Regions from separate parts of the Klebsiella sp. NPDC088457 genome, predicted to be linked through region 2. Evidence: riboswitches for the same ligand, from Rfam matches in the RefSeq annotation. Region 2 holds a riboswitch; the other holds the start of a gene.
The links. Region 2 has a riboswitch for cobalamin ahead of btuB (TonB-dependent vitamin B12 receptor BtuB). Riboswitches for the same ligand answer to the same signal wherever they lie in the genome.

Region 1: another riboswitch for cobalamin. It lies ahead of cbiB (adenosylcobinamide-phosphate synthase CbiB); the one in region 2 lies ahead of btuB (TonB-dependent vitamin B12 receptor BtuB).

Annotation. Positions count from the first base shown of each region.
Region 1 is NZ_JBJDNH010000029.1:36,143-39,554, reverse strand. It holds gene amiC (N-acetylmuramoyl-L-alanine amidase AmiC) at 1-260, shown strand, start outside; gene cobD (threonine-phosphate decarboxylase CobD) at 278-1,363, shown strand; cobalamin riboswitch at 1,448-1,611, shown strand; gene cbiB (adenosylcobinamide-phosphate synthase CbiB) at 1,765-2,724, shown strand; gene ACI2JR_RS18335 (cobyric acid synthase) at 2,818-3,412, shown strand, end outside.
Region 2 is NZ_JBJDNH010000048.1:866-4,277, forward strand. It holds gene murI (glutamate racemase) at 1-95, opposite strand, end outside; gene btuB (TonB-dependent vitamin B12 receptor BtuB) at 40-1,908, opposite strand; cobalamin riboswitch at 1,974-2,155, opposite strand; gene trmA (tRNA (uridine(54)-C5)-methyltransferase TrmA) at 2,271-3,371, shown strand.

The sequences.
Region 1 (3,412 bases), on a different contig from region 2:
GCCTGAAGTTTGGTAAAGCGGTGCTGCAAAAAATGGGCAGGATTAACGATCTGCATAAGAACCAGGTTGAGCAGGCGGGCTTCGCGGTGCTGAAAGCGCCGGATATCCCGTCGATTCTGGTGGAAACGGCGTTTATCAGCAACGTCGAGGAAGAGCGCAAGCTGAAAACGGCTACCTTCCAGCAGCAGGTCGCGGAGTCGATTCTGGCGGGCATTAAGGCCTACTTTGCCGATAGCGCCACCCTGGCAAGGCTCGGCTAACCACACAGGAGCGGGCGATGGCCCTACTGAAGAGCGCGCACGGCGGCAATATCCGGGAGGCCGCCGCGCTGCTGGGCATCAACCCGGAGCAACTGCTGGATTTTAGCGCCAATATTAATCCCTTAGGGATGCCGGAAAGCTTAAAGCGCGCGCTCATCGACAATCTTGCGCGGGCGGAACGCTACCCTGACGTCGAATATCAACAGTTGCACGCCGCGCTGGCCGCGCATCATCAGATTCCCGCTTCCTGGATCCTCGCTGGCAATGGCGAAACCGAATCTATTTTCACCCTCGTTAACGGCCTCAGGCCGCGCCGGGCGATGATTGTCAAACCCGGCTTTGCCGAGTATCGCCGTGCGCTGCAGGCGGCGGGGTGCGCCATTGAGGAGTTTGCGCTACGTGAAGAGGAGGGCTGGCAGCTGAGCGGGAGGATGCTGCACGCGCTGACGCCAGAGCTGGATTGTCTGTTCCTCTGTACGCCCAACAACCCCACCGGCTTGCTGCCGGAGCGCCCGCTGCTGGAAGCGATTGCCGCGCGCTGTCAGGCGCTGGGGATTGCGCTCATCCTGGATGAAGCGTTTATCGATTTTATTCCCGACCAGCCGGGGTTTATCCCCCTTCTGCATGATAACCCGCATATCTGGGTGCTGCGTTCCCTGACCAAATTCTACGCCATTCCCGGCCTGCGTCTGGGGTATCTGATCAACAGCAATGAGCAGGCCGTCGCCCGGCTGCGTGAGCAGCAAATGCCGTGGTCTGTCAATGCGTTTGCCGCGCTGGCCGGGGAAATTATTCTCAAGGATCGCGCCTATCAACAGGCCACCTGGCGATGGCTGGCCGAGGAAGGACGGCGTTTTTATCAGGCGCTCAGCCGGCTGCGCGGCCTGACGGTCTATCCGGGGCGAGCGAACTATCTGTTTTTACGCTGCGAGCTCCCGGAGGGCGACCTGCAGCAGGCGTTGCTTGCGCAGCATATTTTAATTCGCAGCTGCGCCAACTATCCGGGGCTGGGGGACGGTTATTTCCGCGTGGCGATCCGCAGCTATCAGGAAAACCAGCGCCTGCTTACGGCATTACATCATATTCTGGCTACCCGCCTCTGACTGCGCAAGCCGTCGCGACATCGCTGTGGCATAATGTCGTGCCTGATTGATCGACCATCAGGGCGAAAGCGAGCCGGGAGGCGTTCGCGAGATCAACCGACAGGTGCCAGGGAAGGGGGTGACGACTCCCCCGCAGCCCCCGCTGCTGTGATGCTGACGACCCCGTAAAGACCACCTGTCGCGAGATGGGGAAGGACGGGTAAGGATGACGCTAAGCCAGAAAACCTGCCTGTCGGTGATGACCAACAACTTCGGTGGGAAGTGGGTTGCTCAGAGGCGTACCGACGAAAGATTGCGGCGGGGGCCCCTTTACACCCCGACCACCCTGAACAGGAACAGGGTATGGCGGTAAGACTTGATGCATTTTTTCTCACCTGCCGGCAGAAGGCGAGGCTCGGGCGATGACGCTGCTTGCCTGGTGTACCGCGTGGCTCCTCGATTTTATGCTTGGCGATCCCCCGCATTGGCCCCATCCGGTGCGCTGGATGGGCAAACTCATCACCTTTGTGCAACCTATCATTCGCCGACACTGCCATCGCGACGGCGCGCTGCGGGCCGGCGGGGCGCTGCTGTGGCTGGTCGTGGTTGGCCTGACGTGGAGCATCACCTGGGGCGTGCTGCGGCTGGCGGAAAGCATCCATCCCTGGCTTGGCTGGGGGCTGGAGGTGTGGCTAATCTTTACGCTGCTGGCCGGCCGCTGCCTGGCGAGTTCCGCGCGTGAGGTCGAGCGTCCGCTGCGCGCGGGCGATCTGGCGCAGAGTCGGGAAAAACTCTCCTGGATTGTCGGGCGCGATACCTCGCGGCTCCAGCCTGCACAGATTAACCGCGCGGTGGTGGAGACGGTGGCGGAGAACACCGTCGACGGCATTATTGCGCCGCTGTTCTTCCTGCTGCTGGGAGGCGTGCCGCTGGCGATGGCCTATAAAGCCATTAACACCCTCGACTCCATGGTCGGCTATAAGCAGGAAAAATACCGCGCGATAGGCATGGTCAGCGCTCGCCTTGACGATGTGGCGAATTTTATTCCCGCGCGCCTGAGCTGGCTGCTGTTGAGCCTCGCGGCGTTTCTATGCCGCAACGATGGCGCAGGCGCCCTGCGCATCGGCTGGCGCGATCGTTATCATCACAGCAGCCCCAACTGCGCCTGGTCAGAAGCCAGCGTGGCCGGCGCGCTGGGCATCCGGCTGGGGGGGCCAAACGACTATTTCGGCGAGCGGGTTGAAAAGCCGTGGATCGGCGATGCCGTACGTGACATCTCGCCAGACGATATTCCGCGGACGATTCGACTGATGTGGGTCGCTTCGACCCTGGCGCTGGCGCTGTTTATGCTGGTGCGCTATCTGCTGGCTGGCGCGGCCTGAAGATGAAACCTGGCGCGGCGGCAGAGCCGTTGCCGGATAATAGCAACACGGGACTGTAAAACAGATGCGAGCAAACGCGAGTGAGGAGGCGTCATGGCGCAGGCAATCATGTTGCAGGGGACGGCGTCCGATGTCGGCAAAAGCGTACTGGTCGCCGGTCTGTGCCGGATTTTTTATCAGGACGGCCTGCGAACGGCGCCGTTTAAATCGCAGAATATGGCGCTGAACTCCGGGATTACCGCCGATGGTAAAGAGATGGGCCGGGCGCAGATCTTTCAGGCGGAAGCGGCGGGCATCGCGCCGGATGTGCGGATGAATCCCATTTTGTTGAAGCCCACCAGCGATCTCAACGCCCAGGTGGTACTGATGGGCAAAGTGGCGAGCGATATGGATGCGGTGAGCTACCACGAGTACAAACCGCGTCTGCGTGAACAGATCCTCGCGGTGTACCGCAGCCTGGCGCAGGAGTATGAGGTGCTGGTGCTTGAGGGGGCCGGCAGCCCGGCGGAGATTAACCTGCGCGATCGCGATATCGTCAACATGGGAATGGCGGAGATGGCGCAGTGCCCGGTGATTCTCGTCGCCGATATCGATCGCGGCGGCGTGTTTGCCGCGATCTACGGGACGCTGGCGCTACTCCAGCCCCAGGAGCGCGCCAGAGTGAAAGGGGTGATCATCAATAAATTCC
Region 2 (3,412 bases):
CCGACGCCGGAGTCAAACACCAGCACGGTGGGACGTGGATCAGAAGGTGTAGCTGCCAGACAAGTAGTATTCTCGTCCTGCAGTTTGGTAGCCATAAGCTGTCTCGTAATCTTTATCGAACAGGTTGGCTATTTTACCACGAACTGTCAGGCGATCGGTGATCGGATACGCTGCAGAAACGTCAACTGTGCTGTAGCTTGGCAAAATCCTCTGCGTATTATTGTACTGAGAGGTGTTGTTATCGTAACGCTTGCCATAGTACTGCCACGATACATCCATATCGACGTTGAACATCGTCCAGTCCAGCTGGTACTTCGCCTGGCGTTTCGAGCGTCTGGCCAGGACTTCACCATTATCGTCATTACGCGGGTCGATGTACTGCAACGTGACGCGATGGCTGAAAATGCCGGTATCCACACTCCCTGTCCATTCAACCCCTTTAATCGTTGCGGCGTTGATATTGTCATACTCACCTTCATAGGTGACAGGGTCTGAGTAATAGGTAATCAGGTTAGTAATCTTGTAGTGATACGCGGACAGGCGCCAGTCCAGCGGGCCGGTGATCCCTTCAAGCCCTGCTTCCCATTGTTTCGACTCTTCAGGCTTCAGGTTTGGGTTTGAGTTGATACCAAAACGGGTGGATCCAAACTGTTGTCCCAGGGAAGGAGCAAGGAAGCCGGTACCATAGCCGAGCGTCACGCGATAGTTTTCAACGAACTCCCAACCGGCGGTGGTCTGCCAGGTTCCGTGCCAGCCAAACTGTTCGTCATGGTCTTCACGGCCAGAGGCTTCAAGAGTCACATCGCCAAACTGCTGCTGTCCGGTCAAATAGAGGCCCGTGTTATCGCGCTTGTAGGTATCCGATAGCACCGTGTCCGACGAGGTCAGACGCTGCTGCTGCCAGTCGACACCCGCACTCACCGAGCCATGACCGACAATAAAGTTGTTTCCCCACTGCAGATTACGCTGAGTCATGCGATCGAGCGTGGTGCCATCATTATAACGGCCATAAATACTGCTGTAGTTGTAGTCTTTGACCTTCTGGTAACTGGCAATAAATTGCGAAGAGTAGATCCCGGAATTAAAGGTCAGGCCCGCATCCCAACTCTGGTTATAGAGTTGTTCCTCATCTGCGCTGTAGGATGGGCTGTAGGGCGGGCTTCCCAGATCGTAATCAGTGTTATTGGTATAACTACGACCGCGGAAGAAACCGGCAAAGTTATCGTTAAATTTATGCTCAAGGCTGCCCCAGAACGCTTTACTGCGGAAGCCATCGCGGTCCTGGTCATGATCCCAGGTTGAGCCAGGCTGGACGTTAAAGCCCTTATTTCCCTCATAAGAACCTGCGACCGTCGCGACAGTATCCCCAAAGCGCTGGCGCAGGGTGCCATCATATTGCTGGTAACCTTTCGAACCGACGCCGGCGGTGATCTTAGATTGTTCCTTATCAGAATGGGTGATGACGTTAATCACCCCTCCCATCGCACCGGAGCCATAAATCGCTGAACGCGGGCCGCGGATATATTCCACACGCTGTACCAGCGAAAGCGGAATTTGGTTCAGATCGGGGTTATTGGTAATGCCAGGGCGGGACATGGGAACGCCGTCTACCAGCACCAGTACCTGTTTGGCTTCTGTACCGCGAATAAACAGAGAAGAAGATTGCCCCATCCCGCCATTCTGGGCGATGTCCACCCCCGGCAATCTCCGCAGCACATCATTGAGATTTTTTGCCTGCCAGCGTTCGATATCTTCCCGGGTGACCACATCGGTCGGCGCAAGAACCGTATTGACCGGCTGTTGAAAGCGATTTGCTGTCACTACTAACGTATCTGAATGGCTGTCTTGCGCCCAGCCGGAAAATGCCGTGACGGAGAGAGCCGTCATCAGCGAAGCTTTTTTAATCATTGTAAAAGCATCCGTAACATATAAAGGATGCCGCGGGTTTCATCAGTAGCACGCGATGATAGAAACCAAATGCGACGTATTCCGGCAGGTCTTCGGGCTTGGGGCGTGTTATGGATGAAGACTTCCCACCAAATATCGGCAGTGTCTGCACAATGCGTTCATCCCACCATCCTTACCGCTGCGCGTCAGCCCCAGATTTACACTGGGTTCCCTTTTAACTCACAGGACCGGTTACACAATGCTATAATTAGCAACATATAGATGTCCAGACTTCTATAATTATATTTGATCCCTTATCTGGGCTGGACATCCCCGACGCTTTCCCTACAATCCCCGCGTACTTATTTTACTCAGGATGCATCATGACCCCCGAACACCTCCCCACCGAACAATATGAAGCGCAGCTGGCAGAAAAAGTCGTTCGTCTGCAAAAAATGATGGCGCCTTTTGCCGCGCCGGTTCCGGAGGTGTTTCGTTCGCCGGTCAGCCATTATCGTATGCGCGCGGAGTTTCGCCTGTGGCACGATGGCGACGACCTGTACCACATTATGTTCGATCCGCAGACGAAGTCCCGGATTCGCGTAGACAGCTTCCCGGCGGCCAGCGAGCTGATTAATCAGCTGATGACCGCAATACTCGACGGCGTGCGCAACAACCCGGTTTTGCGCCATAAGCTGTTCCAGGTCGACTATCTGACGACCATGAGCAATCAGGCCGTGGTGTCGCTGCTGTATCATAAAAAGCTCGACGACGCGTGGCGTCAGCAGGCCGAAGCATTACGCGATGCGCTGCGTGCGCAAAACCTCAACGTGCATCTGATTGGCCGGGCCACCAAAACCAAAATCGAGCTCGATCAGGACTATATTGATGAGCGCCTGCCGGTGGCTGGCCGTGAAATGATCTATCGTCAGGTAGAAAACAGCTTCACCCAGCCGAATGCCGCCATGAATATTCAGATGCTGGAGTGGGCGCTGGATGCCACCGCAGGAGCGACGGGGGATTTACTCGAGCTGTACTGCGGCAACGGTAATTTCTCGCTGGCGCTGGCGCGCAATTTTAATCGCGTCCTGGCTACGGAAATCGCCAAACCTTCCGTCGCGGCGGCGCAGTACAACATCGCGGCTAACCATATTGATAACGTGCAGATTATCCGGATGGCGGCAGAAGAGTTTACGCAGGCGATGAACGGCGTACGGGAGTTTAACCGCCTGCAGGGTATCGACCTGCAAAGCTATCAGTGTGAGACGATTTTCGTCGATCCGCCGCGCAGCGGGCTGGATAGCGAAACCGAGAAGATGGTGCAGGCGTACCCGCAAATTCTGTATATCTCCTGCAATCCGCAGACCCTGTGCCACAACCTGGAAACCTTAAGTCAGACCCACAACGTCACTCGCCTGGCGCTGTTCGATCAGTTCCCGTATACCCATCATATGGAATGTGGCGTGCTGTTAACGAAGAAGTAAGACGCCAGGAGAGAAACCCGGCAACGCGATGTTTGCCGGGT